2 regions of the Metabacillus schmidteae genome follow, and region 2 is predicted to be linked to the other one. Evidence: riboswitches for the same ligand, from Rfam matches in the RefSeq annotation. Region 2 holds a riboswitch; the other holds the start of a gene.
The links. Region 2 has a riboswitch for S-adenosylmethionine ahead of mtnK (S-methyl-5-thioribose kinase). Riboswitches for the same ligand answer to the same signal wherever they lie in the genome.
Positions count from the first base shown of each region.

Region 1: another riboswitch for S-adenosylmethionine. It lies ahead of HWV59_RS03585 (sugar ABC transporter substrate-binding protein); the one in region 2 lies ahead of mtnK (S-methyl-5-thioribose kinase).

Region 1 covers NZ_CAESCH010000001.1:740,691-757,553, forward strand. The annotation lists gene HWV59_RS03565 (alpha/beta hydrolase) at 1-932, shown strand, start outside; gene HWV59_RS03570 (BMP family ABC transporter substrate-binding protein) at 1,157-2,170, shown strand; gene HWV59_RS03575 (sensor histidine kinase) at 2,182-3,969, shown strand; gene HWV59_RS03580 (glutamine--tRNA ligase/YqeY domain fusion protein) at 4,010-5,686, opposite strand; gene HWV59_RS27225 (hypothetical protein) at 5,949-6,074, shown strand; SAM riboswitch class I at 6,249-6,360, shown strand; gene HWV59_RS03585 (sugar ABC transporter substrate-binding protein) at 6,494-7,621, shown strand; gene HWV59_RS03590 (sugar ABC transporter ATP-binding protein) at 7,742-9,247, shown strand; gene HWV59_RS03595 (ABC transporter permease) at 9,249-10,253, shown strand; gene HWV59_RS03600 (LytTR family transcriptional regulator DNA-binding domain-containing protein) at 10,423-11,448, shown strand; gene HWV59_RS03605 (ABC transporter ATP-binding protein) at 11,578-12,426, shown strand; gene HWV59_RS03610 (ABC transporter permease) at 12,423-13,130, shown strand; gene HWV59_RS03615 (thioredoxin family protein) at 13,193-13,747, shown strand; gene HWV59_RS03620 (basic amino acid ABC transporter substrate-binding protein) at 14,148-14,975, shown strand; gene HWV59_RS03625 (amino acid ABC transporter permease) at 15,283-15,939, shown strand; gene HWV59_RS03630 (amino acid ABC transporter ATP-binding protein) at 15,936-16,658, shown strand.
Region 2 covers NZ_CAESCH010000001.1:2,090,742-2,107,604, forward strand. The annotation lists gene HWV59_RS09970 (DUF1836 domain-containing protein) at 22-699, opposite strand; gene htpX (protease HtpX) at 876-1,754, shown strand; gene HWV59_RS09980 (TrkH family potassium uptake protein) at 1,936-3,282, shown strand; gene HWV59_RS09985 (penicillin-binding transpeptidase domain-containing protein) at 3,539-5,557, shown strand; gene HWV59_RS09990 (DUF3905 domain-containing protein) at 5,785-6,126, opposite strand; gene HWV59_RS09995 (hypothetical protein) at 6,275-6,427, shown strand; gene HWV59_RS10000 (hypothetical protein) at 6,431-6,592, shown strand; gene HWV59_RS10005 (B12-binding domain-containing radical SAM protein) at 6,620-8,386, opposite strand; gene HWV59_RS10010 (acyltransferase family protein) at 8,554-9,558, opposite strand; gene HWV59_RS10015 (PAS domain S-box protein) at 9,917-12,106, shown strand; gene HWV59_RS10020 (methylated-DNA--[protein]-cysteine S-methyltransferase) at 12,160-12,660, shown strand; gene mtnA (S-methyl-5-thioribose-1-phosphate isomerase) at 12,914-13,966, opposite strand; gene mtnK (S-methyl-5-thioribose kinase) at 13,997-15,199, opposite strand; SAM riboswitch class I at 15,298-15,443, opposite strand; gene HWV59_RS10035 (carbon-nitrogen family hydrolase) at 15,587-16,375, opposite strand; gene HWV59_RS10040 (pyridoxal phosphate-dependent aminotransferase) at 16,478-16,863, shown strand, end outside.

The sequences.
Region 1 (16,863 bases), 1.4 Mb from region 2:
TTCATGATATTACATTAAAGGGGACTATGGCTTTTCCATCAATAGAGTTGGAAAAATACCCTGCCATTATATTAATAAATGGTTCTGGTGGTTCGGATCGTGATGGAAATATGAAGAAACCTGCTATTCATTCAAATTTATATAAAGAATTAGCTCATTTTTTAACTGGATTGGGCTTTATTACACTAAGATATGATAAAAGATCTGTGGGAGAAAGTGAAGGAGATCCAATCAAATCCGGTATGTTGGATTTAGTTCGTGATGTGAAGGAAAATATTCAGTATTTAAAAAATCATCCAAAGGTAGATCGTGACAAAATATTGCTGTTAGGTCATAGTGAAGGATGTATCATCGGGACAGTTGCACATCAACAAATGCCAGTTGCCGGTTTGATTTTACTTGCAGGAGCGGCGAGTAATTTGGAAGAGCCAATGGCTTATCAAAATCAACTAATTATTGACGAAATAAAGAGTTTAAAAGGCTTAAAAGGGATCATGTTAAGAATGCTTGTCACCGAAAAAAAGATAAAAAAACAAGCGGTTGATTTAAAGAGCAAGATAGAGCAATCACAAGGTGATACGATGAGATATCAACTGAAAAAGATTCCGGTAAGATGGTTTAGAGAACACTACTCTTTTTCAACAGAAATGATTATTGACATCCTCAAAAATTCTCAATGCCCTATTGTGGCTATCACAGGTGATAAGGATGTGCAGGCAAATCCGGCGAATTTAAAGAGAATCGAGCAACTTGAAAAACCGGACGCAACATCAGTTATCATTCAAAACATGGATCACATGTTAAAGGAATTTCACGGAGAAAGAACGATGTTAAACCTTTTAAAACAATACAAAAATGAAGCAAAAGACCCGATTCATAATATACTTAAGGAAGAACTGAAGGATTGGTTGACAAAAAACATCCTGAAATAGTGAATAAGCTCAGTGTTTGATAAGGCACTGGGCTTATTTTCATAGACTGTTGTTCTTTATAAAGTACAACGGTCTATAAAATAGTGAAATGAAAATTAAAAAGAAATGAAGAAGAGTAAGTAATGTCGAATAATGTAGATATTTATCATAAATGTATAGCATGTGGTTAGATTGTTCGCTATAATGATATAAGGAAACTGTACAATCTTTAGGGAGAGAAAAGCATGATGCAACAATCGACACAACTAAGATTTATTGGGATAATGGCCGTGATTGTTGGAATTGTCTTTATTAGTATAATAGGGTTTAAAACGAAAGATATCATCTCGGAAATTGTAACAACTGGATCCAGCGTGAAAACTAAGGTGACAATAATAACAAATGACAAGATTGTAGATCAGAGCTGGGGAAGTCTGGCATATAAAGGAAAGCTTAAAATGGAAGAGCTTTTCCCAGTTGACGTGACGCTTTATAGTGAAATTAATACAAATGAATTAATAAAAGATACGATCGAAACAGCGATACAAAACAAAACAGAAGTTATAATTGGACATGGCCGGGAGTTTTCGGAAATGTTTACAAAAGCAGCAAAAAAGTATCCGGATATTCACTTCATTACTCTACATGGTACTTCCCAATATCCTAATCAATCTGTATATACATTCGACCAGGGAGAGGTTGAATACTTTGCTGCACTTTGCGCTGCAAAAATGACGAAAACAAATAAAGTTGGTTTAATAGACGCTTTTGAAGCAAGAGAGAAAAATCCGGAGTTTGAATCAGGATTAGCTTACTATAAACCGGAAATTGAATTTTATTATCGATATGTAGATAGTAGAGACGATGGTAAAAAAGCAACCAAAATACTTCAACAATTAATAGATGAGGGAGTAGATGTTGTTTATAGCAAAGGAAACTCCTACAATAGAGATGTTATAGACTTAGCTAAAAAGTCGGGAATTTATGTCATTGGCTACCTTGATGATCAATCGTATATGGGGAAGGATCATGTCATTACGAGTGTGAAAAACGATGTATCACAAGCATATGTTGTGATGATGGAAGATTACTTTAGTGAGGATGGTATTCCACATGGTCAAGTGATGTTAAGTGCTGAACATGGTGTGTATAGCCTGGCACCTTTTGGTCCAATGATATCAGATAAGGATAAACAATTTATTGAAAGTGAAATGAGTAAATATAAAAAAGGAGAGATTACCTTTCCTTCATTAAAATAAGGAGGATTACTGTGAGAAAACTACTGAAACATATGTCATTTCGTACGAAATTTCTCTCAATCCTTCTTATCTTAACATTTCTATTAAGCGGTTTTTCCTATATCCTTGTACAATCAATCGAAGCAGTTCAAGAAGTGAGTAGTAAAATAGAGGAGAAGAACATCCCTGAAGTCTATTGGCTTACTCAATGGGATAAAGAACTAGCTGTAAAAGAACAGCTTGTCAGTGAATATCTGGAGAAAAATCTATGCTGTGATTTTGTAGAAGTCTATCAAAATGAAGAACAAATTAACAACATTGATAATCCTCCTGATATTCCATCTTCCTTAACTAGCATTGAGCAAGGAATTGAATTGCTTGATTTTATGGTTATGAATAATATTGATGGCTTATTAGCGTTTGAAGAGTATGATGAGGCGTCTGAGTTTGTGGAATTAATGTACTTACCCCAACTTATCGATCTAAGGGAAGACATAAATGAAGCAAAGGAACAAGCGTTTACAAAGTTTAGTGCCCATTCAAATGAGTTTTCCAACATTATTACAAATTCCCTCTGGCTTTTAATAATAATTACCATAGGTGCTATTTGTTTGTCTATAATAGCAGCATATCGAATAAGTGCGAATTTGACGAAGCCAATAGAAACAATGGTCGATAAAGTTGACCAAATTGCTAATGGTGAGTATGGACTAACCCTTCCACCTTTAAACCAGGTTGAATTTGAAGAATTGACGAATTCTATTAATCAAATGTCCAAGAGCTTGAAAGAATCATTTACAACAATTCTTAATGATAAGATGTATCGTGAGCAAATAGTTAATTCTCTGCCAATTGGGATTATTACAATGAATGATGATTTATCAGAGCTCAAAATTAATAGAGCAGCTGCTGAAATTTTACAATATAATGAAGACCAGATAAGTAATTTGGTTACGGATCAAAGTGATGATGAAAATGAACATTTTTGGAGTAGCTTAACTCTGCATTCAAACTTTAACCATAGAAAGGTTACATATAAAGCGGGGAGAGAAAACAAAGTCCTGCTCGTATCTCAAACAGAAATGCGCAATCATCAATGTCAGGTTATTGGAAGAATTATTAACTTTGTTGACATGACAGAAACAGAAGAACTTGAAAGAAGAATATATCAATCTGAAAAGTTAGCCATTGTTGGAGAAATAGCCGCAGGTGCTGCACATGAAATTCGCAATCCTTTAGCTGTTGTTCAAGGCTTCTTATCCTTGATGAATCAATCACTGGGAGATAAAGAAAAGGGCCAATATCATATGGCTCTGCTGATGAAGGAACTTGACAGGATTAACAGTATCATTGAGGAAATGTTACTATTATCCAAACCCGGAGCTCCTATTAAAAAAGATATAAGCCTTCAGCATGTATTAGAAGAGTTTTTGCCATTGATTATTGATTCCTCTGAAAATATAAAAATTAACATTAACTTGATGGATAAGGCTATACCGATTGATCCAAAGCAAATGAAGCAGGTTTTTCATAATCTTGTTCGCAACAGTATTGAAGCAATGGGTGGTAAAGGAGAAATACATATCTATTCACAAATAATAAAAAAATATTTTCACATTTACCTAAAAGATAGCGGTCCGGGAATTCCATCTGATTTACAGGAAAAGATTTTTGAACCATTTACGAGCTCGAAGGATGATGGAACCGGCTTAGGCTTAATGATCGTAAAAAGAATTGTCGAAAACCATGATGGTTATATTTCAATATATGATACATCTTCAGACGGTACAACTTTCTTAATTGGGCTTCCATTATCATAAAAGAAGATGGCTTTTACGCCATCTTCTTTTTATATAGACATTATTTTAATTTGAAAGAACTTTTTAATGATACAATTCTATTGAATACCGCTTTTTCCTCAGTGGTATGCTTTGGATCAACATTAAAATAACCATGACGGAAAAATTGGAATTTATCTTGTGGTTTAACGTCTTCCATATTCGGTTCAATAAAGCCTTGTAAAACTTCAAGGGAGTTTTCATTTACATAATCAAGGAATGTTTTTTCCTCAGATTCGACCTCTTCCTCAACTTCCTCGTTTTCTTGTTTATCAAGAATAAGTGGCTCATATAAACGAAACTCAGCAGGTAGGGCATGCTTTGCATCAACCCAGTGTAATGTTCCTTTTACTTTACGACCTGTAAAGCCGGTACCACTTTTTGTTTCCGGGTCATAGGTACAATGAATCTCAATCACATTTCCATCTTCATCTTTAATGACATCTTCACATTTAATGAAATAAGCGTGTTTTAGCCTTACTTCATTTCCAGGAAACAGGCGGAAATATTTTTTAGGGGGATTTTCCATAAAGTCCTCTTGCTCAATGTAAATTTCACGTGAGAACGGGATTTGTCTTGTTCCCATCTCAGGTACTTCAGGGTTAATCTCTGCCTCAAGCATTTCCACTTGGTCTTCGGGATAATTTGTAATGACAACTTTTAACGGCTTCAAGATTCCCATTGTTCGAGGAGCTTGAAGTTTTAAGTCTTCACGAACAAAATGTTCAAGCATTGCTTCATCTGCTGTAGCAACTCCTTTTGAAACACCAGTCTCTTTTACAAACTCACGAATGGCTTTTGGTGTATATCCTTTTCTTCGTAGGCCGGATATCGTTGGCATACGAGGATCATCCCATCCATCAACAAATTTTTCATCAACAAGTTGTTTTAACTTACGCTTACTCATCACCGTATTTGTAATACCTAAACGGCCAAATTCTATTTGTTGAGGTTTATGCTCCATTTCACATTCTTCAATAACCCAGTTGTAAAGAGGGCGTTGATCCTCAAACTCTGTTGTACATAAAGAATGTGTAATCCCTTCAATAGCATCTTCCAGTGGATGTGCAAAAGCATACATTGGATAGATGCACCACTTATCACCTGTATTATGATGTGATGCATGTGAAACACGGTAGATAACAGGGTCACGTAAATTGATGTTAGGTGATGACATATCAATTTTTGCACGAAGGACTTTTTCGCCATTACCGAATTCTCCATTACGCATACGTTCAAATAAATCGAGGTTTTCCTCAATTGAACGATTTCGGTATGGACTTTCCTTACCAGGCGCAGTCAAGGTTCCTCGATATTCTCTAATTTCATCTGCTGTTAAATCATCTACATAGGCTTTTCCTTTTTTTATAAGTAAAACAGCGCGATTGTACATTTCTTCAAAATAATTGGAAGCAAAGAATAAACCATCCCATTCGTAGCCTAACCAAGCTACATCTTCTTTAATTGATTCAACATATTCTGTATCTTCTTTTAAAGGATTTGTATCATCAAAACGTAAATTTGTTTTTCCGTTAAATTCATCTGCTAAACCAAAGTTAATGACAATCGATTTTGCATGACCAATATGGAGATAACCATTTGGTTCCGGTGGGAAGCGAGTGTACACATAGTCTCGTTTTCCTGTCTCAAGATCCTCTTTAATAATGCTTTTAATAAAGTTTGAGGAATTGTGTTCCAAATCAGATCAAACCTTTCTTTTATATGTAAGAATAAATTCTACCCTTCATTATACCAATAGATGATCAAAAGGTTAATTTACTTGGTGTATTTATTTGTAATAGTATATATATTTGCATTATGAATCAATCTGTATACAAGAATTAGTTGAAAAGATAGGCTGCTTTCGTATTTCGTAAATAAGGTTATATTGAATAACTAATTAGGTGTATGCATCCCAACCATTTGTCGCAAAATAACAAAGTCTGGTAGGAGGTGAAAGTATGCCGAATAGAAACGATAATAAATTTAGAAAAATTGAATCTGAAAGTCAAAAACAAGGTAAATCTCAGGAAGAATATGCTGAAGAGTTAGCGAACAACAAAATGAAAGCACAGAAAAGAAAATAATCATTTAAAGAGGCGAGCTTAGCTGCTTGCCTTTGTTTATTTATCAGGAATGTAAGCCTTTTTTATAATAATATAATTAATTTTGATATTATAAATATTCAAATAATAGTTGACATTCATTCTATACGGGATTAAAGTAAATGTATTGTTATTTTACTTAATCGCATAAAACATCTCTTATCAAGAGTGGCAGAGGGACTGGCCCGATGATGCCCGGCAACCGTTCTATTTTTAAATAGAATTGGTGCTAATTCCTGCAAAGCATAACAGCTTTGAAAGATAAGAGAGGAGACTCCTATTATTGTGGTGAAACCTCTCTGTCTTAAGAGAGGTTTTTTGTTGTTCAAGACTCGACAATAGAGAAATAGAGTTGGACAAAAGTAAAGCAAATTCTATTAAATGAGGGGAGCAATGCAGCTATGAGAAACAAACTTTTTAACACATTCTTTATTTTGGCGGTAGTATTTACAGTATTTGTTTCAGGTTGTGCGTCTAGTAATGGTGGAACAAATGAATCAACAAAAGCAAAGGGAAATCCTGAGGTATCACTCGACAATGTACCAGAAAGATTTAAAGATGGTGAAGAGGTAAAAATTAAAGTAATCCGTAAAATTGGCGGAGATGATCATACAGCTCAATTTTTAGCAGGAGCTAAAGAAGAAGGGGAAGCTTTAGGCTTCCAGGTTGATGTATTCACTGCAAATGGTGATACAGCAAAATTCCATGATGCGATCGCACAAGGACTTGAAGAAGATTATGATGGCTTTATCATTTCTCATGGTGATGATGAAGCAACAATTAACGCCGTTCAAAAATTAGTTGACGCAGGAAAAAGTGTAGTAACATTTGACTCAATTGATGGACTATCAAAAATTAATGGCGTGACATTAACTTCACAGGATGATGAAGCATTAGCAAAATTAGCTTTAGATCAATTAGTAAAAGATACAAAAGGTGAAGCGAATATCGTATACCTATGGGTTGACGGCTTCCCTCCTATGGTAAGAAGAAATGCAGTTTATCAAGATGTGTTAACCAATAATACAGGAATTAAAGAGGTAGAACGCTTCGGTATTGCTTCTGCAGATACATCAGTTCAAACTCAAAACGCTGTTGCATCTATGCTTAATAAGCATCCAAAAGGTGAAATTGATGCAATCTTTGCAACTTGGGATGCATTTGCAATCGGTGCTGCACGTGCTATTAAAGAAGCTGGAAGAGATGAAATTAAAATATATGGTATTGATGTTTCAAATGCAGATCTTCAAGAAATGCAAAATGAAGACAGCTCATGGAATTACACAGCAGCAGTTGATCCGAAGCTTATCGGTGCAGTGGATATGAGAATCCTTGCGAAAAAACTTGTTGGTGAAGAAACACCTGAAACATATAATCTTGAAGCTTCACTTATTTCACAAGAAGCGTTACTTCAATCGAATGAGCCAATTAATATGGTGAATTTAGCTGACACTGTGGAAGGTTGGGGTCAGTCAGATGCATTTGAAGAAGAGTGGATGAAAACATTAAAAGAATACTATAAGAAGTAATAATCTAAAGTAGAGGATGGATGAAAAAAATCCTCCTCTCTCCTTTTCTCCTCTAGTAAACCTTCATTATATGAACTCCCATTAACTAAGAATAAGATTCAAAAGGAAGGAGGAAGAACAATGAGCACATCTGTATTAAGTATGAAAGAAATTTCAATAGAGTTTCCCGGAGTAAAGGCACTTGACGCTGTTCACTTTACGATGAAAAGTGGTACAACCCATGCATTAATAGGAGCAAATGGTGCGGGGAAGTCGACTCTTATGAAGGTATTATCAGGTTCTTACAATCATTATACAGGACAGATCGTTATAGACGATAAAGAAGTGGCTATTAAAGATCCTAAGGATGCCCAAATACAAGGTATTCAAATTGTACATCAGGAAGTGGATACAGCGCTTATCCCATATTTAACAGTTGGAGAGAACATTATGCTCACCAAAACAGTAAGTGGAATGGGGAAGAAGCAATTCATTCGCTGGAAGCAAATCCATCAACAAGCAACTGAGATTTTAAATAGCCTAAATATAAGAGTGTCATCTAAAAAACTCGTTAGTGAACTAACTCTTGCAGAAAAACAGATGGTGTTGATTGCCAGAACAGTTTCATCAGAATGTAAATTTCTTATTTTAGATGAGCCAACAGCACCATTAAGTCATGCTGAGACAAAGGATCTGTTCAGGATTGTACGTGATTTAAAGGCTAAAGGTGTTGGGATTATCTTTATATCACACCGTTTACCTGAAATTTTTGAGATTTGTGATGAAATTACAATCATGAGAAATGGAAAGCTTGTCACACATGAGCTTATTCGCGAAACAACTCCTAATAAAGTAATCGAAAACATGCTTGGTAGAGAGTTAGAGGAGCAGTTTCCAGAGAGAACATTTCAACTGGGCGAGTCCATCCTCGAGGTCAACAACCTTTTCGATGGTGAGAAACTCACAGATATTTCCTTGAACATAAGACAAGGTGAAATTATCGGAATTGCAGGCTTAGTAGGAGCAGGTAAAACCGAGTTATGTAAAACCCTATTTGGTGAGAAGAAACTTACATCAGGCGAAATAAGACTTCGAGGTAAAAAGTTGAAGATAGCAAATCCTTATCAAGCAGTTAAGCAAGGTATAGCCTTGGTTCCAGAAGAGAGACGTAAAGAAGGGATTCTGGTAGAGGAATCGGTTGTAACAAATCTAACCGCTGCAAATTTGGGAACCTTCACAAGTCCTCTTAGCTTTGTAAAGCGAAAAGCAGAAAAGCAACAAGCTGTTGAACTTATTAACAGTCTTGGAATAAAAACACCATCTGAAGAAACAAAAGTAAAGAATCTATCTGGTGGAAATCAACAGAAAATAGCTATAGGTAAGTGGCTGATTACAGATGCTGATGTTTATATCTTTGATGAACCTACAAAAGGAGTAGATGTAGGGGCAAAGAAGGATATTTTTGAACTCATATGTGAATTGGCAAGAAGAGGAAAGGCCATTATCTATGCCTCTTCAGAATTAGCCGAAATTATCGGAATTACGAATCGCTTATATGTTTTATACGACGGTAAGATCGTAAAAGAAGTAAATACAGATGTCACGAACGAAGAAGACCTATTATTTTATTCAACAGGAGGCAACTGAGATGACTGAAGTAAATCCTAATCCTGTGCAAACAAAAGAAGCAAAACGATCATTTGATCTCTTTCAGTTTTTGTATAAATATGGAACAATTTTAACGATCTTTATTCTTATCATTGTGTTTGCAGTTTCTAATCCTAGTTTTATCCAAGGCAATAATATTATTAATATTCTACGATCAATATCAATTGTAACGATTATCGCTATCGGAATTACGATCTCTCTTTCTGTAAATGGATTTGACTTATCTGTAGGATCTGTCGCATCATTATCAAATGCAATTGTTATTTCTATGTTCGTTTGGTTCTCACAGAACACGCTCATTGCGATTTTCTCTGCTATTATTGCGTCATTATTAGTTGGGGTTCTAAATTCTTTTATTATTGTAAAATTAAAAGTTCCTGATATGCTCATAACCCTTGCCACAATGTTTATTGTTCAAGGGATTGCCCTAACCTATACAAAAGGTGCTACAGTATCACAAAACATGGTTATGCCTGATGGAACATTTGCAACAGGTCTTATTAGTCCGGTTTTTGAGCATATTGGACAAGTACCGTGGATTATCGTCATTATGGTGATCGTTGTGATTGCAGTTCACATCTTTCTAACGTACACAAAGCATGGCCGTTATATGTATGTAATTGGCGGAAATATTGAAGCGGCAAGATTATCAGGAATTCCTGTAAATAAATATAAAGTAGCTGCTTATCTTTTATCAGCTCTTTTTGCATCAATCGGAGGAATCGTACTGGCATCAAGAGTTATGACTGCGGAGATCAATGCTGGAGCACCTTATTTAATGGATTCAGTTGCTGCAGCATTTATTGGATTTTCTGTGCTTGGGGCAGGAAAGCCAAATGCCTTTGGAACATTTGTCGGGGCTGTCTTAATCGGTATTTTACAAAACGGACTTGTCATGATGTCAGTACCTTATTATGCAATGGATATTGTCAAGGGAACAGTTTTGGCATTTGCACTTGCTCTTACTTATTACAAACAAAAATAGTTAAAAAGCCGCTGAGTTCAAAATCAGCGGCTTTTTTCTTTGTGTGTAAAAATATGTGAAAATCATCGACAAATTATTTGTATATTTCCCAGGAAAGGAATTTTTCTATGAATTTTAGACAAGCATTGCGTTATAATTGGAAATAATTGAAATAGTTAGGATGGAAGCTATGAATATATTATCAATTCATGATTTGGAAAGGCATGAAGGCAATGCAGTAATCTTTCCTCCCTTTAGTTTGACAGTCAGTGCGGGAAATGCTGTTGCTATTCATACGAATATGAGTGTGCAGAAACTATTAATGGATATGTTGTTAGGGGACCTTCCTATTTTGACAGGAGCAATAAAGGTAAATGATATAAATATTTCATCATCAAAAAAACAATACTTACAACATATTGGAGTTGTTGCTTTAAACGATGGCTTATATGAAAGGTTAACAGTAAAAGAGTATCTAGTTTTTTATAAAAAATTGTATGATTCTAAGATTGATCTAGGACAGATTTTACAATCTATTCAATTGGAAGAAAAGAAGAATACGAAAATTGGGAAGCTTAGTTTTTCAGAGAAACGAAGAGTACACCTCGGCAATTTGCTGCTAAAACCGGCATCTCTTTATATATTAGAGGAACCTGATCAAAACACTGATTTGGAAACGAAAAGAGTTCTCAATCGTATCGTTCAGCAGCTTTTGAGCAAAGAAAAAGCTGTTGTGATGTTAACTGGGAATATGGAAAGTGCATTGGCTGTTACCGACAACGTATACCGTTTAGATGGTTCAGGTCTTTATAAGCTAGATGTAACTGCAGATGAAGCTGAAAAGGATGTAGAGACGGAGGTAGTGTTTCAACCTGTGAGGTTTGAAAAAATACCAACAAAAGTGAATGATAAAATTGTTTTATTTGATCCTCCTGAAATAGATTATATTGAGAGTGGAGAGGGTCAATCACAGCTTTTTATTAAAGGGGAAGTCTATCCAAGTATGTTCACGCTGAATGAGTTGGAGGAGCGCCTGCAGCCATTCGGCTTTTTCCGCTGTCATCGTTCCTATATTGTTAACTTGCAAAAGGTTAGGGAAGTTGTGACATGGACGAGAAATAGCTTTACACTTATATTGAATGACCCAAATAAATCCTCTGTTCCTCTTTCCAAAACAAAAATGGCGGAATTAAAAGGGATGCTTGGGTTAAAATAGTGCTCCATTCGCGGTGAATATGCGCCTCATGCTGGTTAATTTACTCCTTTCACTGACAATTTAATGCAACATAAAGATTCCTTCTATATGATGAAGTCAAATCACAAAATGCAATGCAGGAGGATGGCAATGGAAAATATAATCGAAGTGAAGTCATTGGCAAAACTGTTCGGTAATCAGCGTGCTCTAGAGGATGTTTCATTTGGAGTGAAAAAAGGAGAAGTATTTGGTTTTCTCGGACCGAGCGGATCAGGGAAGACGACAACAATCAAAATTTTAACTGCACAGCTGGCGCAAACAGACGGAGATGCACTTGTGTTCGGTAATCCAGCCGGACAATTAAAGAACCCGATGAATCGAAAGAAAATCGGGATTATAACGGACAACAGCGGTTTGTATGAACGCTTATCAATCTATGACAATTTAAAACTATATTGCGGGCTTTATGATGTTAGCCTATCAAGAATAGACGAAGTGCTCGAGATGGTTAATTTAAAGGCGGAAAGTAAAAAGGTAGTCTCAAAGCTTTCAAAAGGAATGCTGCAGAGAGTGACGCTCGCACGTGCATTTCTTCATAAACCGGAGCTGCTGTTCTTAGATGAACCTACTTCCGCTCTCGACCCTGTCAATTCCCGTCATATTTATCGCGGCTTACAGGAGCTGAGGGATAATGGCACAACGATCTTTCTAACAACTCACGATATGAATGAAGCCGAACTTTTATGTGATCGTGTAGCATTTCTCCATAATGGCTCCATTCAGCTAATTGGACCGCCGAAGGAGCTGCGCAAGAGCTATTCTGATCATACATTGACTGTTGAATTAACGGACGGTACAACAGAGGTTATTTCAAAAGGAGAAGACGGTGCGGAAGCTTTGTACCGATTCATGTCAGAAAATAGAGTAGTTTCAGTCAATACAAACGAACCAACCTTAGGTGACATATTTGTTGAGATAACAGGGAGGAAATTATCATGACATTTTCATTTAAAAGAACGTTAGCTATCTTTCAAAAGGATTATAAAGATATTTCGAAAAACATGTATGTTTCCTTTACTGCAATTATCCCGTTATTTATGGCACTTCTCTACGGTTCACAAGGGGAAATGACGATTGATATGCAATATATCATTATTAATATGACGTTATCTCTCGTTGCTGCGTTTATTCAATGTTCACTTATTGCTGAAGAAAAGGAAAAGAACACATTACGCGGGTTAATGCTCTCACCGGCCAGTACAGTAGAAATCCTGACTGGTAAGGGGATGCTGACATTCTTAGCGACGATTTTTATAATTGCCGTTTCCTGTCTTTTAATTGACTACAAGCCGAAAAATATCGCGGTCATCGCAGTAGCAATTGGTTTGTCTACTTTGTTTTACATCGGTTTAGGAACCTTCCTTGGTTTGATGACAAAATCAGTCATGGAAGCTTCGGTTATCATTATGCCCTTTTTCTTTCTGTTTACGTTCAGTTCTTATGCTTTATTACTAGTTGAAAAGTTTCCTATCTTAAAGGCTGTAGAGTATATGCCAAATTCGCAGCTTGTTGAACTGGCCGGGACAGTAGAATCCGGTGCAGGCTTTGCTGATGTATGGAGCCATCTATTAGTCATTAGCATTTGGACTGTGGCGATCTTTTTCCTTGCTTATCGTATTTTTAAGAAACGTATGATGGATTAAGATGTTTGAAAAAAGCATGGCAAGCCTCTAAAATGAGATTATAAAAAGGAGGTATCTTTGGAATGGATTTGCTTGATTGGTACAATAATGGCTTGACGAAAGAAGCTTATGTAAATGGAATGCAAGTGAACAAATCAGAAATGACGGGAATTTATGAAAAGTTCTCACTAAATGAAACACATAAAAGTCGCTTAGCTCCATTAAGAGATAAAGGTTTAAAAGTAATTGTCCTAACAGAAGACTGGTGTGGTGATGCCATGCTGAATAATCCGGTCCTACTTAGAATAGCTGAAGAAATTGGGATGGAGGTTCGGTTTGTCCTTCGTGATTCGAATTTAGAGCTGATGGATCAATATTTAACAAATGGTACATCTCGGGCGATTCCAATTTTTATTTTCTTAAGTAGCGATGGTGAGGAAATCGCAGTATGGGGTCCTCGTGCAGCTAAAATGCAGGAGCTCGTGATGGAAGAGAGAAGTAAATTGCCTTCGAAAGAAGATCCGTCTTTCTCTGAAAAACAGACTGCAATGTACAAAAAAATCACATCCGCTTATCAGGAAACTCCTGATTATTGGGATATAGTGGCAGAAAGTATTATTGAAAAATTAACAGCATAAGAAAAAAGCTGGCAGAATTTAATTCTGTCAGCTTTTTTCGTTTAATAATTGCTTAAACCTGAGTATTATTTTTGAAGCTTGAATACTTATTTGAATAAATATTAGTGGTTTTATACGTGAGAATTAAAACGTGGAATATTAATCTATGGAATATTATCTTACATATCAATGGACAGATCTATAAAGGATCTTAAAATATAAGAGAGAGATATTAGATCTTAATGTTTTTTTGAAAATAAATCTATTCTAATAAAAGGATTTTATACATGATTATGCATTTATATACATCGATGATGGAGTGTATATACAAATGAAAAATATGCATATTTAAATTTAGATATGACTATGTATTTTACATAGTCATAAAAAATTAATAGATAAATAGCTAAGGGGGAGCAAAATGAAAAAAGGTTTATTAACTTTTATGTTGGTTTTCGCATTTATGTTATTATTATCTGCTTGTGGTAGTAGTCAGGAAACAGCTAGTGGAGAAGGTAGTGAGTCAGGTAAAACAGAAGAAAAGAAAACATTACGAGTAGTAACAGATGCTGCATATGCACCATTTGAGTATCAGGATAAAGGAGAAATCGTTGGATTTGATATAGACTTTGTAGAAGCGGTAGCAAAGGAAGCTGGTTATGAGGTCGAAATAACAAATGTAGGTTGGGATCCACTATTTGTTGAGATAAAAGATCAAATTGCTGATTTTGGCGTTTCTGCTATTACGATCAATGATGATCGCAAAGAAACATATGACTTTTCCGTTCCCTATTTTCTTTCGACAAATAAAATCTTAGTTCCGGAAGGCAGTGATATAAGTTCCGCCGAGGATTTAAAGAATAAAGTGGTGGCTGTACAGGCTGGAACAACTGGTCAAGAAGCTGTTGAAGGAATCTTGGGAAAAAACAATAAGAATATGAAACAATTTGAAAATAATAACTTAGCGATAATGGAACTTACTAGCGGTGGAGCAGATGCAGTTGTGGCTGATAACACGGTAGTTGAAGAATATGTGAAAAATAATCCTGATCAAAAGCTCGTTGTTATAGAAGATAAGGATAGTTTTGAAGCTGAATATTATGGGCTTATGTTTCCAAAAGGTAGTGAATTAAAGGCTGATTTTGATGAAGCCATTAATAATGTTTTAGATAATGGAACTTATGGAGAGATCTATAATGATTGGTTCGGTTCAGATCCGGATGTAGAAAATTTAAAGGCACAGCAATAACAAAGTGATTTCTCAATGATGATGGAAAAAATCGTAAGAGTCGTCCTGCTGGCAACTATATAGATTGATTGTTTATGGTATTCACTTATTCGGTGTGAGGGCTTTTCTCTAAGAGCCATCCTCTTTTTTGTAAGATCAGAAAGTATAAATTTTGTACGTAGTTTTAGTGTCTAGCTCCAGGCGCCATCGGCTCTAGGGTCTAGGCAAATAGGAATAGAAGGTAAAGAGCACCTTCTATTCCTATTCAGCTTATGCTTGTCGCTGAATGCTTAGCGCCTTGCGCTTTTCTTAGTTTGGAGGGATAAAAATGGATTTTCGTTTTGATATTATTATAGAATATGGACCTTTTTTGTTAAAAGGGACATTGCTAACCATTGGTTTATCGTTGGCGGGAATTCTTTTAGGGACGATTCTTGGTCTTGGAATTGGATTAGGGAAAATGGTGAACAACCAATTGGTAGCGCTTCCTTTTAAGGCGTATATTACATTTTTCCGCGGGACACCGCTATTTGTACAAATTTTATTAGTTCATTTTGGGGTAGTACCATTTTTTACAGGTGAAACAAACGGAATTATCGCTGCCATAATTGCCCTCTCTTTAAATGCTGCTGCGTATATAGCCGAAATTTTTCGAGGTGGTATCCAATCAATTGATCGGGGACAAATGGAGGCGGCTCGTTCACTTGGGATGAATCATGTTCAAGCGATGACACATGTAGTTCTGCCGCAGGCATTTAAACGAATGATCCCCCCATTTGGGAATGAGTTTATCGTATTAATAAAAGAATCATCTCTCGCAGCCGTTGTTGCAGCACCAGAAATTATGTACTGGGGTCGTGCTATGTCATCCCAATACTATCGAGTGTGGGAGCCATATTTAACAGTAGCCGTCATTTACTTGATATTAACATTATCACTAAGCTTCTTACTGAATAAGCTTGAAAGAAGGTTGAAGACAGAATGATTATAGTAAAACAATTGAAAAAATCGTTTGGAGCTAACGAAGTGCTGAAGGATATCAATGTTATCATTAAGCAACAAGAAGTTGTAGTGGTTATCGGTCCATCCGGATCAGGTAAATCTACATTTTTACGTTGCCTTAATCTACTGGAACCTGTTTCAGGCGGACAAGTAATGATTGACGGAGTTGACTTAACAGATAAGAAGACGAACCTTAATAAGATTCGTGAAGAAGTTGGAATGGTTTTTCAGCAATTCAATCTCTTTCCTCATAAAACTGTATTAGAAAATATCACAATGGCACCAATTAAAGTGAAAAAAATGAAGGAAGAAACTGCAAAGGATATTGCTCTAATGCTTCTTAAAAAGGTAGGTCTATCTGAAAAAGCTAATGCTTATCCAAGTTCATTGTCAGGTGGGCAGAAGCAGCGTGTGGCGATCGCACGTGCTCTGGCCATGGAACCTAAAATTATGTTGTTCGATGAACCGACTTCAGCCTTAGACCCAGAAATGGTCGGAGAGGTGCTTGAGGTAATGAAGCAGCTTGCCGGAGAGGGAATGACAATGGTAGTCGTTACACATGAAATGGGCTTTGCAAAGGAAGTAGGAGATCGTGTTATCTTTATGGATGGTGGCTATATTGTGGAGGAAAATGTACCGGAGCAATTATTTGACCATCCACAGCATCAAAGAACAAAGGCTTTTTTAAGTAAGGTATTATGATGCTCGAAAATAATATACCTGGAATAGTGAAAAGGGAGACGCTTTTTGGTCTCCCTTTTATTCTTTATTAAAGGCTGTATGTAAAAAAGACATCAACATCAGCCATTCTTGGTGGCAGGGAGAAGGAGATTTGAGGTTATACTATGAATAATGTATGGAATTCAGACCATCTTAGTGTCTAATCAAGAGAGACATTTGTTCATTG
Region 2 (16,863 bases):
TAGAGATGCATTTGTCTATATTTAGATTTCATTTAAATAAATCTGTGCCCTTGTCTGGATATGTGAAGCTATTACCGATAATACTGTAGTCACAATAATCCTGCGAATCGAATTACATTGCTCTTCCGTTAGGTTTGAGGAAATCTTTCGCGGAAGCTTTATTTGACGATTTATACGTTCTTCCAGTTCTATATCTCTTTCTGAAAAAGAGTCTAGGCTCTCCAGAACTGATCCATATAATTCATAAAAAGAGATAGGGCTTATTAAATCATCACTACGATCTGAAAGAGTGTTAAATAGTTCTGTTAGAATATTACGGATTCGTTCAAAATCAAAAATTACTTTTAGATCTTTGACAATTAATAGCATAGCTGCTTGATCAATTGAATATTTTTTACCAAGCTCCGGTTGGCCAATTAATTCTTTTACATCACGTTTAATCCAATTTTGAATAGAGGTAGACTTTAGAGAAGTTAATTCACACAGATTAGCTAAAGATACAATTTCATTTGTAGATAAACCATATTTTAATTGGCTTTTCTTTTTACTGGCCTTAAGTATGAAACTCGGAATGTTCTGTTCAACAGAAATGGAATTTTTTAAAGCTTCTTCGACTATATGTAATGGAGTTTGCGTTGACTCTCCTTTTAAAGCATATAATAGCTTTGTCATTTGCACGCGTGTTAATTGGAATGACATTTTGACACCTCAATTTTTAGAATCTAAAGCTTGTATTGAACTTTAGGTAATTGATTATTTAACAATATATGATGAATCTATTTATAATAAGTAATTTGGCTTGCTTTTTATTAAAAATATTTCTATAATTTTTATTATAATATAAGTTCATCTGAACTTGAAATATGGAGGGCTATATGGTGAAAAGAATTTTTCTTTTTCTTTTATCGAATATTTTAGTTATCACTACGATCGGTATTGTTCTATCTCTATTGAATATTTCGCCCTATCAAACAGTTGGTGGCGGCCTGGATTTAGTTAATCTCCTTATCTTTAGCGCTGTTGTTGGTTTTACAGGTTCATTTGTGTCATTGGCGATGTCACGCTGGATGGCCAAAATGATGATGGGTGTTAAGGTGTTAAATCCTGATAGCTCGCTCTCCCCGGCAGAAAGAGAGTTAGTGGAGAGAGTTCATCGACTTTCAAGAGCAGCTGGCCTTACAAAAATGCCTCAAGTTGGAATTTATCAATCTCCAGAGGTTAATGCATTCGCAACAGGTCCGTCAAAGCGTCGCTCATTGGTAGCTGTATCGACAGGACTTTTACATGAAATGGACAATGATGCGATTGAAGGTGTTTTAGCACATGAGGTAGCTCATATTGCAAACGGTGATATGGTAACGATGACCCTATTACAAGGAATTGTTAATACATTTGTTGTATTTTTAGCTCGAATTGCTGCATGGCTAGTTTCAAGATTTGTTAGAGAGGATTTAGCACCAATTGTTCACTTTGTAGCTGTCATCATCTTCCAATTGGTTTTTTCAATTCTTGGCAGTTTAGTGGTTTTTGCATTCTCAAGATATCGTGAATTCCATGCTGATAGAGGTGGAGCAGATTTAGCCGGAAAGGATAAAATGATTCATGCTCTCCGTTCACTAAAGCTTTATTCACAACGTGTAAGGGACGATCAAGCCTCTTTATCTACATTAAAGATTAACAGTAAAAAAGGTTTGTCTTTATTTTCTACACATCCTGATTTAGATGATCGAATAAACAGATTAGAAGCGAAATAAAAAGGATGGCATATTGTCATCCTTTTTAATACTTTGATACATACAAAACATATGTTATTATACAATTCACGAGCGATTTAGTCTTTTCTTTTCATTAAATAATCGTTATGATAGGGTACATGAGTCCATCATGGCCTTTTTTAAATTGCATTTTCATAAGTAAGATAGGAATGAATAAGAAATGAACAAACTAAAGCAAAGAATACAGTCACTTACTCCTGTACAATTGATTGTTTCGTATTACTTTTTAGCAGTGACAGTTTCAGTTTTGTTGCTTAGCTTACCAATTGCTCATAAGCCTGGAGTTGATTTTTCTTTTATTGACAGACTTTTTACTGCAGTTAGTGCTGTCAGTGTAACTGGTCTAACGGTTGTGTCTACTTCAGATACATTTAGTGTGCCGGGTATATTTATATTGGCCTTTGTTTTGCAATTTGGTGGAATTGGAATCATGACACTTGGAACATTTGTGTGGCTTATTATGGGTAAAAAGATTGGCCTTAAAGAACGTCAACTTATCATGGCTGATCAAAATCAGGTTAACTTATCAGGAATTGTGAATCTTATTCGACAAATTATTGTACTTATCCTTTTAATTGAATTTCTAGGGGGGATAATATTAGGGACATATTTTCTGAAATATTACCCAACTTGGCAAGAAGCTTATTTACAAGGGTTTTTCACATCAATAAGTGCAACGACTAATGGAGGTTTTGATATAACAGGGCAATCAATGATTCCGTTTGCTCACGATTATTTTATACAGTTTATTGTCATGATTTTAATTGTGTTAGGGGCAATTGGTTTTCCAGTTCTAATTGAGGTTAAGGATTTTTTATTTAATAAGAATAAAAGACATCGATTTACATTATTCACCAAACTAACAACAATAACATTTTTTGCATTGATTTTGTTTGGGACAATTGCTATTGCCATATTAGAATACTCATACTTCTTTAAGGATAAAGAGTGGCATGAAATATTCTTTTATTCACTATTTCAATCAACTGCTACTAGAAGTGGCGGGTTAGCAACAATGAATGTAAGTTTATTTACTGAAACAACTATTTTAATATTATGTGCATTAATGTTTATCGGAGCATCTCCTAGTTCGGTTGGAGGAGGAATTCGTACAACGACTTTTGCGTTAAATTTATTATTCCTTTTCCATTTTGCAAGAGGACACAAAGCAATTAAAATATTCAAACGGGAGTTACATCCGGAAGACCTTAATAAGTCAGTTGTCGTTACAATGATGGCATTCTTAATATGCTTTACTTCAGTTGTCATTTTATCGATAACAGAACCTTTCCCATTTGTTTCTATTTTATTTGAAGTATGCTCTGCCTTCGGAACAACGGGATTATCAATTGGAATTACCCCGGAACTTAGTACAATAGGAAAAATAATCATCATGGTCTTAATGTTTATTGGTCGTATTGGGATATTAACATTCCTGTATCTATTAGGAACGAAAGAGAAAAAAGATAATTTTCATTATCCAAAGGAAAGAGTTATTATTGGTTAACAATGCCTTTGTCTAACACTGAAAAAGTCCTTCATACCATATGAGGGACTTTTTACTTTTGATGCACACTTAAATTGTTCTTCAAACCCCATATGAACGGACTTTTCCTCTTGTCTTACAAGGATTTTGACCTTATTTTCCCTTGGACAACTTTTTATTGCATAGTAACCTGCTAAAAGCCTTTTTAAAAAATTCAATTTTAAATAATTGATGCCCTCTTAATCTTTGGTACAATATGTAAGGAGGAGGGACACAGATGAAAAAAGGTATACTGGCATTTGCTTTTTTTGTAGTAATGCTGATTTTAAGTGGGTGTTCAGAGGCACCTACTGCTGCAGAGCGTTTTTCTGAATACATAAAGTTATGGAATGATCAAAAGTTTTCGGAGATGTACGATAAATTATCCTCAAGTTCTAAAGAATCCATTACAAAAGAAGACTTCGTAAGTCGCTATGAGGGTATATATGATGGTGTGTCTGCTAAAGAATTAAAGGTTGAGTTTAATAAACCAAAAGAAGAAGATGTTGATGATCAGGCAACAGAAGTTAACTATCCTTTCTCGCTATCAATGGAGACCTTGGCAGGTCAGATCTCTTTTGAACAAGATGTACAAATCGTTCAAGAGGAAACAGAAGATGGGGAAGATTGGTTTATTTCCTGGTCACCGTCTATGATTTTTCCGCAATTAGAAGGTAATGAAGAAGTTCGAGTAAAAAGTACACCGCCTGAACGAGGACAAATTTTTGATGAAAAAAATAATGGTCTTGCTGTAAATGGATTAGCCTATGAAATTGGTGTTGTTCCTGGCAATCTTCCGGAAAATCGAGATGAAACGATCCAAAATATTGCTAAATTACTCTCAATGGATGTTGAAGAAATAGAAGATAAACTCTCTCAAAGCTGGGTTCGACCTATAGACTTCGTCCCAATTAAAAAGATTGATCCTCAACAACAGGAGTTACTTGAGAGTTTAATTGCAATTCCATCTGTTTTAAAGAAAGATGTACCAGCAAGATTTTACCCGTATGGAGAAGCAGCAGCTCATTTAACGGGATATATAGGAAGCATTACAGCTGAGCAACTTGAGGATTTAAAAGATGAAGGATATTCAAGTCAATCTCTAGTTGGAAAAGCTGGTTTAGAACAAATATATGAATCGAGACTAAAAGGAGAAACAGGCTATACGATATACGTGGAAGGGACAGATAAGGTTATTGCAGAAAAGCCGCCTGTAAATGGCGAGAATATTCAAGTAACAATTGATGGAGAGCTACAAAAGCAGATATATGATCAACTCAAGGGAGAAGCTGGTACAGCTGTCGCAATGGATCCCTTAACAGGAGAAACATTAGCCTTAGTGAGCAGTCCATCTTATAATCCTAATGAATTTATATATGGTCTGTCTTCATCTCAATATGCGGCATTATCGGAAAATCCACAAAAGCCTTTAATGGCCCGTTTTAATAAAACATTTTCTCCGGGATCTTCTTTGAAACCAATTATTGCATCAATTGGATTAGAAGCTGGTAAATTAGATCCTGAAGCTGAAAAACAAATTACCGGGTTATCGTGGAAAAAGGATAGCAGTTGGGGAAATTATAGTATTACAAGAGTGTCAAATGCAGATTCAAATGTTAATCTAAAAGATGCCCTAATCTATTCAGATAATATTTATTTTGCCCAATTAGCATTGGATATAGGGGCAGAGGACATGGTTAATGGATTAAAGAAGTTTGGGTTTGAAGAAGAAATTGACTTTCCATTCCCTATTTCTACATCTTCTATTTCAAATGGAAATCTTTCTAATGAACAACTACTTGCAGATTCTGGTTACGGACAGGGAGAAATATTAATGAGCCCGTTTCATTTGGCAACTGCATATACCACCTATGTCAATAATGGCAGTATGATAAAGCCGTATCTAGAGGTAACTGAAGCAACAAAAACAACTCTTTGGAAAGAAAATCTCTCCACACAAGAGAATAATGATCTACTACTGTTAAGCTTAAAAGAGGTTGTAAACAATTCAAATGGTACTGCCTATAAGCCAATTGTTGAGGGATTACAATTAGCGGGAAAAACCGGGACAGCGGAATTGAAACAATCAAAAGATGATCAAACAGGGAAAGAAAATGGATGGTTTGTAGCAGTTAATACAGACAATCCTAAACTTCTCATAGCAATGATGGTCGAAGATGTAAAAGATAGACAAGGAAGCCATTTCGTTGTTCCTAAAGTAAAAGACGTATTTAAGCAATATCTCTCGAATGAATAAAACATAAAGATGACTCAAAATGAAAGGAGTTTTCATTTTGAGTCATCTTTTTTTATCGTTTAGAAAATTATAAAATTCTTGAACTATGGCTAGGCGCTTTGACATCCAGCTCCAGCGCCTAGCCCCTCGAGGTCATAAGCCACAAATGAATTGAAGACAAAGAACGTCTTCTATTCATTTGCGTCTTATGCTTGTCGGGGCTGATCGAGGCGCTTGCGCTTTTGTTCTTAATCACTGCTATAGCTAACATCTTTATCCGGATGTGTAAAGGGAACTCCGTTCGGTTTTTGTTTTTCTTCAAGTAATTCTTTATTTTCAGGAGTGTTCCAGCCGATATCATTTGTAGGATGTACCCACTGATCTCCAGCCATAATCGCAGGATCAATATCATCACTCCATTGATTTAATGGGGAATGTTCCGAATTATAGTGACTATCTCCAATCACCACGCCGTAGTCATTTTTGAATGGTTCTTTCATTTTTATTCCAGTGCCTTTCCAAGATGGCGCATGTATTTGATGTGGCAATGTTTCATCGAGAGAAAATTTATCTTCGTTTTCCTTCTTCACACATTTCACCTCACTTCTTAATCTTAGAATGTCCAATAATTAGTCATCCTTTTTTCCTTATTCTACCTATGATAGAAAACAAAAAATAGGGGGATAGTAAAAGAGTAGCATCTTGAATAAGTCGAATCTTATCATTGAGGTGAGAAGAATGAAGAGAAAAGCATTTAGAAATCAAGCTGTAAAACATAATAATACACCTACAGAAAGTTTACCAGATGTAGAATTTGCTGAAATCAATGATGATGAAAACCCGATGAAGGGTGCAAATAGAAATTCTAAACATGGAAAGCAAGGGAAATAAATGATGACCCATAAAAACATGAAAAGTAAAGATATGCAAAATCATAAAATTCCAACTAAAAAAGATCTACTGCAAGAAGAATTTGGTCACGAAATGGGAGATGTGAATGCCTCTCAACTATATAATGCTCTTGCAGGCAATAAAAAAGATAAAAAGAAAAAGTGAGAAATTTTTTCTCACTTTTTTCCTTTATCACCCTACTTTAGATTCAAATTCACGTGATAACACTGTATAAACAGTTGTATTTGAATTAATGGCATCATAGTGAACAAGAATATAGGAGTCTTCTTTTGCCATTTTTCCCGTTTTGAGGTAATGATTTAAATTAAATGGTATTGTTTCAAGGACTGTATGTTTGAATAAGTCCTTCTCTGTTAGTTGCTTTCTTGCAAATTCTTCTCCTAAAAGAAGAGGGTTTTCTAGAATGGAGTGATAAATTTCACTTCGACCCTGCTTTGAAAGTGTTTCATCCCACCATGGTTTACGAGGTTTGTATTTTTGATTTCGTAAATAATCATATTTCATAAAACCACTAACAATTTGAACCTCTTTGCGTTGTGAACTTTCTAGAAATTCATATAAATGTTTATAAAGATCTTCTAACTGGTGGCCAATTCGACTCCAACCTTTTTCATCCCAAAATGTTCCAAAGTCTTGAAAGAAGTCAAACGGTGTTGGAAAAACCTTTGAAACTAAATATTCAACTGTTTCATCCATTCGATGATCATTCCAATATTTTTCTAAAACATCTTCAACATGCTTAATTTTCGTAATGTCTTCGAATGAAAGTATATTATTTTTTAGAATTTCATAAGGGGAATGATCCATATACACGTAACCATGATCTTCTGCTCTTAGTCTAAGACCGGTACCTCTTAGCATCTTTAAGAATCCAAGCTGAAGTTCTTCGGGACGTAGTTCAAAAACATCATTAAAGGTCTTTTTAAATGAATGATAATCTTCTTCAGGTAATCCAGCAATCAAATCAAGGTGTTGATCAATTTTCTGTCCTTCCTTTACCATCGTGACAGTCCTTGTTAATTTGCTAAAGTTTTGTTTTCTCATCACAAGTTCATTGGTTGTATCATTCGTGGATTGAACTCCAATTTCAAATCTGAACAAGCCTTTAGGAGCATTATCATTCAAAAATTGAATAACCTCTGGTCTCATAATGTCTGCAGTAATTTCAAATTGAAATACAGTACCGGGCTTGTGCTCATCTATAAGAAATTGAAACATTTCCATCGCATAACTACGGCTAATATTAAATGTACGGTCAACAAATTTAATTGTCTTTGCACCATGTTCCATTAAAAACCGAATATCATCCTTCACTTTTTCACGATCAAAGTATCGTACTCCTACTTCAATGGAAGAAAGACAAAATTGACAGCTAAAAGGACAACCACGACTCGTTTCGATGTACGTAACACGTTTTGGAAGCTGTGTTAAATCTTCTTTAAAGCGGTATGGAGAAGGCAATGTTTTTAAATCAATTTTATTACGCTGCGGCTTAATGTGAATTGTCGAGTCTTCACGATAAGCAATACCACTAACATTTGCAAAGTTGTGTTCATCATGTAATTCATCTAATAATTGCTTAAATGATTGTTCACCTTCACCAATTATAATGAAGTCTACTTCCGGAATCTTTTCCATCCATTCTCTTGTGTCATATGTTACCTCTGGTCCGCCTAGTACAATCAGTAAAGAAGGGTTAATCTTTTTTAGCATCTTTATGACTTTAATCGTTTCCTCAATATTCCAAATATAGCAGCTGAATCCGAGAACCTCGGGTTTTTTTGCATAAAGGTCTGTCACGATATTCATAGCAGGGTCTTTAATCGTATATTCTGCTAATTCTATATTGTATTCAGGTTCTGCGTATGCTTTTAAATAGCGGATTGATAAACTTGTATGAATATATTTTGCATTTAACGTTGATAAAACAGTTTTCATTTCGACACCACTCTATTGAATTTTGTAAAGTATTTGCTTAAAGATTTCAATCAATTATCTATTTTATCATAATGCTTCGATTGGGTATATAACCACAGTATGGAAGTAATTCCATTCTTTTAAACGAAAATAAGACATTTTCCCTTTTAGGAGAATGTCTCAGTCTATTATTTATTTAACGAGGAGGGCTTTATATACAAATGAGATGGTTTCAACTCAATAATCGGGCTGGCAATTTCTTTCACTGTTTTTGTTGATAATACAGAAGTTAATAAAATTGATAGAAGAGTAAGTAAAGCAATACTGCGATAATCCCCTAACCACTCAATTACCTCATTTGTTCTCATGTATTGTATGATAAACCCATGTAGAAGATATACATAAAATGTTCTTGTTCCCCACTCTGTAAAGAATGCACGTCTTTTTGGGATTAGTGCCAAAAAGCTAAGAGATGTGATCAATGTTAAGGTATAAAAGCCCATACGAATAAAGGCATTAAAAATTGATGGTTCTCCAAACTGTGAATAAGGTTTTGAACCAAATAACCATTCATAATCAAAGTCCAGATAGAAATAAGAAACAAATGTTACTGCTAATACCAACATGGAAATAACCCTATTATTTGGCTTAGTGAGAAAAGCAAAATGCTCTTTCTTTAAATAAAAGCCAATTAAAAATAAAGGGAAAAACACAAATGTTCTTGATAAGCTTAAATAATTACTTACTACGTCAAAATACCCGATAGAAATCCCTAATGTAAAAGCCACAAGCAACGCCCATTTAGGAGAAAGCTTTGTTGCGCCAAATAAGAATACATTCCAGAAAAATAAACTAACTAAAAACCATAATGACCAATGCGGGTCTAGAGGATCCAAAACTGTTGCCCCTTGTTTTTCAATCGCAAAATAGTATACAGAGTATATACCCTGGAAAATTAAATACGGTAATATTAGTTTTTTCGCAATTTTACTCACATACCCTTTTTTGTTATATCCCTTTGCAAAATAGCCGGAGATTAAAATAAAAGCGGGCATATGAAACGTATACACAAACTTATAGATGGTCAGCATGACGTTACTTTCATCGATAAACGGCCTAATAATGTGACCAAAAACAACTAAAAAGATTAAGAAGAATTTTGCATTATCAAAATAACTCAAACGATTATTCATTTATTTATCATTCCCTTTGAAGTAATTAATCGTAAAACATCTTTTTTTATTCCCAAATCGTAATGGTAATAAACGTTGCTTTTTTCCTGTGTTAAATTGGGCTTATTACAGTACTTTCGATAGAGGTACTTATTTTATAAGGGACGTAACAAAGCTGTCATCTACTTGTAAAAGATGACAGCTTTACGTGTTCCAAATTTGCTTTTTCGCAGTTTTACAAAATACTTTACTATATTACATCGTAGACAGTAAAAAAGAAACATTTTCTATCATTTTGTAGATAAGTGAAGGACAATGAAAGAACTTGTAGAATAGAATCTATAGAAGAGAGATTGCAAGTCAGGTAGGGGTGAATGAATTGAAGCAAACGATGGAGGATCACGAAATCGTTACCTTAAAGGCACAAGTAGCTAAATTGGAAGAAGAAAATGAAATGCTCAAATTTAAGTTACTGCAGCACGAAAATATTTTAGAGGGTGCATTAGATGCGGTAGCTATTTTTGATGAAAATATGAGATTTATTGATGTAAACTCTGCTGCATGTCACATGTTTCAATTACAGAAAAAGGAGTTATGTCGAAAAAGCCTATACGATTTTTTATCTTTAATTCCCAAAAATCAATTAAACCAAGTAATGGAGGCAATTTATCAGGGTGACCCTAGTAGTAATGAATTAATTGTTAAGTTAGAAAATGGACAAGTGAAGTTTCTGGAAATTTCTGTGAGGAAACAAGCGATAAATGGATATGACCTAGCCATGATCAAAGATGTCTCGTTTAAAAAAATGCTTGAACGTGAAAGGACAATAAATGAACAGCTTTTTAAGGATCTCTTTCACCGTGCAGTAGATGGCATTGTCATCTTTGATCAAGATGGAGCATTTATAGATGCAAATGGCTCATTTTGCACAAGTTTTGAAATTACAAAGAATCAGTTAAATTCATTTGTTTTAGGAGACTTTATCGATGGACCGGATCTTTACAAATTGGATCGTCTGTGGATCATGCTCAAAGAAAATGGTAGTGCCAAAGGTGAGCTTCCTGTGCTGCTTAGGAATGGTAGTAAAAAAGTTTTTGAGTTTACCACAACTTCAAATATTATTAATGGTTTTTACATGGCCATTATGCGCGATATAACTGAAAAACGATCTATGGAAATGAAGCTATATAAAAGTGAGGAACGCTTCAGAGAAATTTTTGAAAATGCTATTGATGCCATTATGATTTGGGAAAGAAATGGACAAATTCAAAAGGTAAATCAAGCTGCTAGTCGAACATTCGAATTAAGTGAGGCAGAACTTGTTCAGAGGAATATTTTAGACTTTGTTGATCAAAATTCATCAAGTTTTCATCGGGTGAAAAAAGAATATTTTCAAACAGGTGCCATAAGAGAAGAACTGCTTTTTCACATGCCAAATGGTCAAAACAAAGAGCTGGAGTTCACTTCAAAAATGGATATCTTAGATGGACATCATCTTACAATCTTTCGGAATGTTAGTGAACGAAAAAGAATGGAAAAAGTACTGAGGGAAAGTGAACATAAATTCAGGAACATATTTAACGCGGCTATGGATGGTATTATCCTATTTAATAATGAATATGAAATTATTGAAGCGAATCCTGCTGCAAGAAAAATTTTAAATCTATCATCAAGTGATATTAAATCTTATAGAATTTGTGATATTCTTTTTTCAAAGATGGACGACCTCTATCAAGAGGATGAGTTAGATTCATATGAGGCAAAAACACAGGAAACGATCTATACATTTGACAATGGTGAAGAGAAAATTTTAGAGATTTCCTTAAAGCATCATATTAATGAGGATATGAATTTAGCTGTTTTTCGAGATGTAACCGAAAAAAGAGAATTAGAAGAGCAATTGCGAAAATCAGATACATTAAATGTTGTCGGAGAACTTGCGGCAGGAATTGCACATGAAATACGCAACCCGATGACTGCATTAAAAGGATTTATTCAGCTTTTAGAAGGAAGTGTGAAAGACGATTTTTCTATGTATTTTAATGTAATCACGTCAGAATTAAGTAGAATTGAATCGATCATTACAGAGTTTCTTATCTTAGCAAGACCACAAGCGATTAAATTTTCAAAAAAAGATCTTGGCATTATTATGAAAGAAACAACAGAATTGCTGAGTGCCCAAGCTATTTTAGTCAATGTTCAAATGATTCTCGAAATTGAAGACAATCTTCCATTAATTTATTGTGAACCAAATCAATTAAAGCAGGTATTTATTAATGTATTGAAAAATGCCATTGAGGTTATGCCAAAGGGTGGCCAAATTGACGTGAAAATAAAACAAAAGAATGAAGATAATCTCTTCGTTTCGATTACAGACAGAGGTTCAGGTATTTCAGAGGATAAAATTAAGCGATTAGGGCAGCCTTTTTATACAACGAAAGAAAGAGGGACTGGCCTTGGTTTAATGGTTAGTTATAAAATTATTGAAGAGCATCAGGGCCAAGTAGATGTAGAAAGTGAAGAAGGAAAAGGAACTACTTTCCATATTACGTTGCCTATTAGACAATAACATGATAATAGGTTATTTTTTAGTGACTTGAAGGAAGAAAATGAGGTTTTTTTATGTATTATTACCGTTTATATGAATCACCATTAGGAACATTAACTATTGTATCGAAACAGGACAAAATAACAAATTTGTTTTTAACCACAGAACAATTTGAATCGTTTAAATCGGGAACAGATGTTGTGTCAGATCAGACACAAAAGTGTGAAGTACTGCAGATAGCAATCCAACAACTGCACGAGTACTTTCATGAAAATCGAAAAGAGTTTCACTTTCCAATGGAACTCAATGGAACAGACTTTCAAAAAAAGATATGGAAAAAATTAAGAGAAATTCCGTTTGGAAAGGTGTGGAGCTATCAGGATGTAGCCATGGCTATCGGTCAAAAAAATGCCGTTCGGGCAATTGGTCAAGCGAATAAGGCAAATAAACTGCCAATATTCATTCCATGCCACAGAGTCATTGGCAAGAACAAAAAACTAACTGGATATGCAGGGACAAAAACGGAATTAAAAGCTACCCTTTTAACACATGAAAAAATTCCATTTAAAGAGTAATTCATAACTTGTCACAATTTTGGCTTTGCAACATATTATTTCATTAAGAGAAAAAAGTTGCACAAGGTAAAGAAAGGGGCAAGAAATATGTGGATGCAAAAGAAGCGCTTGCGAAAAGTCTATTTTTATTCGGTTCTGATGTCTAAACTTCACATTTTAACAGAACAAGAAAAAAATTGCCTTCTTCAAAATAAGAAAGAAGGCTAGAAAAAAGAACAAAGTAATCATGATCCGTGAAAACTTTGTTCTTTTTTTACCTGTGAAATAATGTTGAAATACCTTTTTTATAATCTCCGGTTAATATACCTTTTTCAGTAATAATGCCAGCGATTAATTCATTAGGAGTAACATCAAAGGCAGGATTAAATACTTTTACACCTTCAGGCGCCACTTGAACTCCGCTAATATGTGTAATTTCTTCCGAATGACGTTCTTCGATAGGTATTTGTATTCCGTCTGAAATCGTAGGATCAAATGTTGATAATGGAGCTGCAACATAAAATGGAATGTTAAAGGCTTTTGCGAGAAGAGCCAGATTGTAGGTTCCAATTTTATTTGCAGTATCACCATTTGCAGCGATTCGATCAGCACCGACAATAATGGCAGTTATGTCCTTTGATTTAATAGTATGAGCTGCCATATTATCTGTAATTAATGTTACATCAACACCTGCTTGCATTAGCTCCCATGTAGTAAGGCGAGCTCCTTGGAGAACTGGTCTTGTTTCACAGGCATATACGCTCAAATGAATGTTTTTTTCTTTAGCTAGATAAAAAGGAGCGAGAGCTGTTCCATATTTAGCCGTTGCAATGGAACCTGCATTACAGATCGTCATAACTCGATCGCCATCTTTGAAAACAGATAGAGCATGTTCACCAATAGATTGGCATACTTGTTCATCTTCCGCTTCAATTGCTTTAGCTTCGTTTAAAATTGTCACCTTTGCTTCTTCAATAGTTGTCACGTCTTTAATGCTGTTCATAATTCGATCTAATGCCCAATATAAATTTACAGCCGTTGGTCTTGAGCTTGCTAGATAATGACGATGTTTTTCCAGATTCTGAAGAAAGCTTTCATAAGTTTGAGAAGGTTCCTGGTTGGCTGCTAAAGCTAAACCATAAGCAGCGGTAATACCTATTGCTGGAGCTCCTCTCACTTTTAATGACTGAATAGCTTCCCAAACATCTTCAATTGTTTTTAGTTTAAGATACTCAGTGATTTGAGGTATTTTTTGTTGATTTAATAATGAAATATACTCTTCCTTCCAGATGACAGAACGAGGTATAACGAAACTTTGTGTTGTCATTTTGTTAAAAACTCCTTTATTTGCAATTCATTAGTTGACTGTTACGGCAGTTTGCTTGACATATTCCTTAAAATGTTGAGGGATAGAAATTGATTTTCTATTTTTGATTAACTCGCTTCCTAGAGATAAAGCAACTTGTTTTGTTGCAATTCTTCTCTCATAAGGTTCGATCGTATCTAGGTCTGCAACATGAGCTAATCCAATTGTACGACGAATAATTTCACAACCAGCAAACCCAACAGCTTCTTCAAAGATCTCGGCTAGGACATATTCTAAATAACCCTCTACTTTCGAGAATATTTCTAGAGCATCTTTATTCCACGCAAGAGAAAATTCTTTTACGAATACATTCCATGTCGTTTCAATATGGTTGTAGATGACTTCTTGATTCTCAGGATTACGTGCTAAAACATTAAAGAGCAGGTTTGCAAATACTTGCCCAACATCGAAACCAATAGGACCAAAATAAGCGAACTCCGGATCTATGACCTTGGTTTCACTTTCATCGGCAAAAATGCTACCTGTATGTAGATCGCCATGAACGAGTGCTTCTGCCTTTGTTAGGAATAGCTGTTTCAATTTAGCTACTTCCAATTTTAACGTATGATCTTTCCAAAGTTTATCTACATCTAGCTGTAGCTCCGGCTCATAATCATTTGTTTCGTGATTAAAGAAAGGATCAGTAAAGACAAGGTCTTCTGTTATTTTACAAAGATCGGGATTAATGAATTGCTTAACTAGTGTTTTTTTATAATGCTGATTTAACCCGTAATCAGAAGTATAGAATAATGTTTTGGCTAAAAACTCTCCGATATGTTCGGATAAAAGTGGTAAATCCTTTCCCTCAATTAAAGCTGCTCTTGCGATTTGTAAATGTGAAAGATCTTCCATGATCGTGATTGCAAGTGCCTCATCTGAATAGAAAACTTTAGGTACATATTGAGGGACAAATTCGGCCTGCTTTAAAAGAGCAGTTGTTTCAATTCTTGAACGATCTAAAGTTAACGGCCAACTTTCACCAACTACTTTCGCATAAGGTAAAGCCTGTTTAATAATAATACTCTCGCTAGTTTCAGTATTTTTCACTTTAAACACGAGGTTTAAATTTCCGTCACCAATTTCACTACAAGTTAATGGGCTGTTTTCATCGAATAACTGTAGTTTTTTAGTTAAAGCAATTGCTCCGTTTTCATTTAATGGCTCGTAAGCTGATGATTTTTTGTTTGCACACATTTGAATGGCCTCCTAATTAATGTTAGTTTGGAGGCTTTTCTAAAAATAAGAAAAGCCTCTTTCCAGATTGAAAGAGGCTTGAAGTCATCACTTCGCACCTCTCATCTTTCAGAAAGTTTCCTTTCTGATGGAATTAGCACCGTGCCCTACTGGTAAAAGACCAGATTCATTTCTTTAAATAAGAAATACGGTCGGTTGCTGCGGCGTCATAGGGCCAAGTCCCTCTGCCAACTCTTGATAAGAGATTATGTCTAAATTAATAGATACATTTAATTGTTTTAAGTAATAAAACTTTACTAGAAAAATATAACGCTTGATTAGCATATTATCAATGTTCATAAGATTTTGTCAACAGAAAATCTAAAGAATTGCCTAAATATTTTTAAATTAGAGATAATGATGTGGGAGACGATCATCGAAAATAGGAATTTGATTGCGAACTTTTTTCACCATTTCAATATCCAACTCGGCTGAAATCATACCTGGATTTCCATCTGCTTCAGCTAAGATGTCTCCCCAAGGGTTAATAATTAGTGAATGCCCGGCAAATTCATTGTCAGGGTCAGTTCCTGCCCGATTGCATGCTACAACATAACATTGATTTTCTATGGCTCTACTGAGTAGGAGTGTTTTCCAATGATTAAGGCGGGGCATTGGCCATTCTGCAACAACGAATAGCACCTCTGCTCCCATTGTGGTGTGGGCGCGAATCCATTCCGGAAAACGTATATCGTAACAAATGACTCCAGCACTTTTCATACCACCAAGGTCAAATAAACCTTTTTCACTCCCTGCAGTTAAGTAGTGGTGCTCGTTCATAAGCTTAAAAAGATGAAGTTTACTATATTCATGGATTAACTGTCCGGTATTGTCCACAACAAGCATTGTATTGGTTACCTGCTTGTCAATTTTTTTAGCAATTGACCCACCCACAATGTGAACGTTATATTTTTTTGCAAGCTCCTGTAGGAAGGAGGTTGTCTTCTCACCATTTTCATCGGAAATTTCTTCTAAGCGAGTTAGATCATAACCCGTTGTCCATAGTTCAGGTAAGACAATCGTAGTTGATTGTTCTTGTTGTACAGCTTGGGCAATCTTTTTTTCTACTTGTTGATAATTAAAATCCGGATCACCGAATTTGATGTCTAATTGAATACATGTAATGATAGGTTTCATTTGGTTCACACCTTCAATTAAAATTTTTTACTTTACAAGTTGTATCTAACGATATATTATTTGTGACTAGAATTTCAAGAATTTTTTGAGTAGGTGTTAAAAATGAAAAAATTTAAGCAATCTGAATTATTAAATACATTACCGAAGCAGTTTTTTGCAAGCCTTGTTGCGAAAGTGAACAACATCATTGAGCAAGGTCACGATGTTATTAATTTAGGTCAAGGAAATCCAGACAGACCAACACCGGCACATATTGTTGAAGCAATGGAAAAAGCAGTAAAGAACCCAAATTACCATAAGTATTCTCCGTTTCGTGGTCAATCCTTTTTAAAGGAAGCAGTTGCTCTTTTTTACAAAAGGGAATATGGAGTAGAGATTGACCCACAAACTGAAGTAGCAATCCTATTTGGTGGTAAAGCAGGCTTAGTTGAGGTTCCTCAATGTCTCCTAAATCCAGGAGATGTAGTACTAGTGCCTGATCCAGGTTA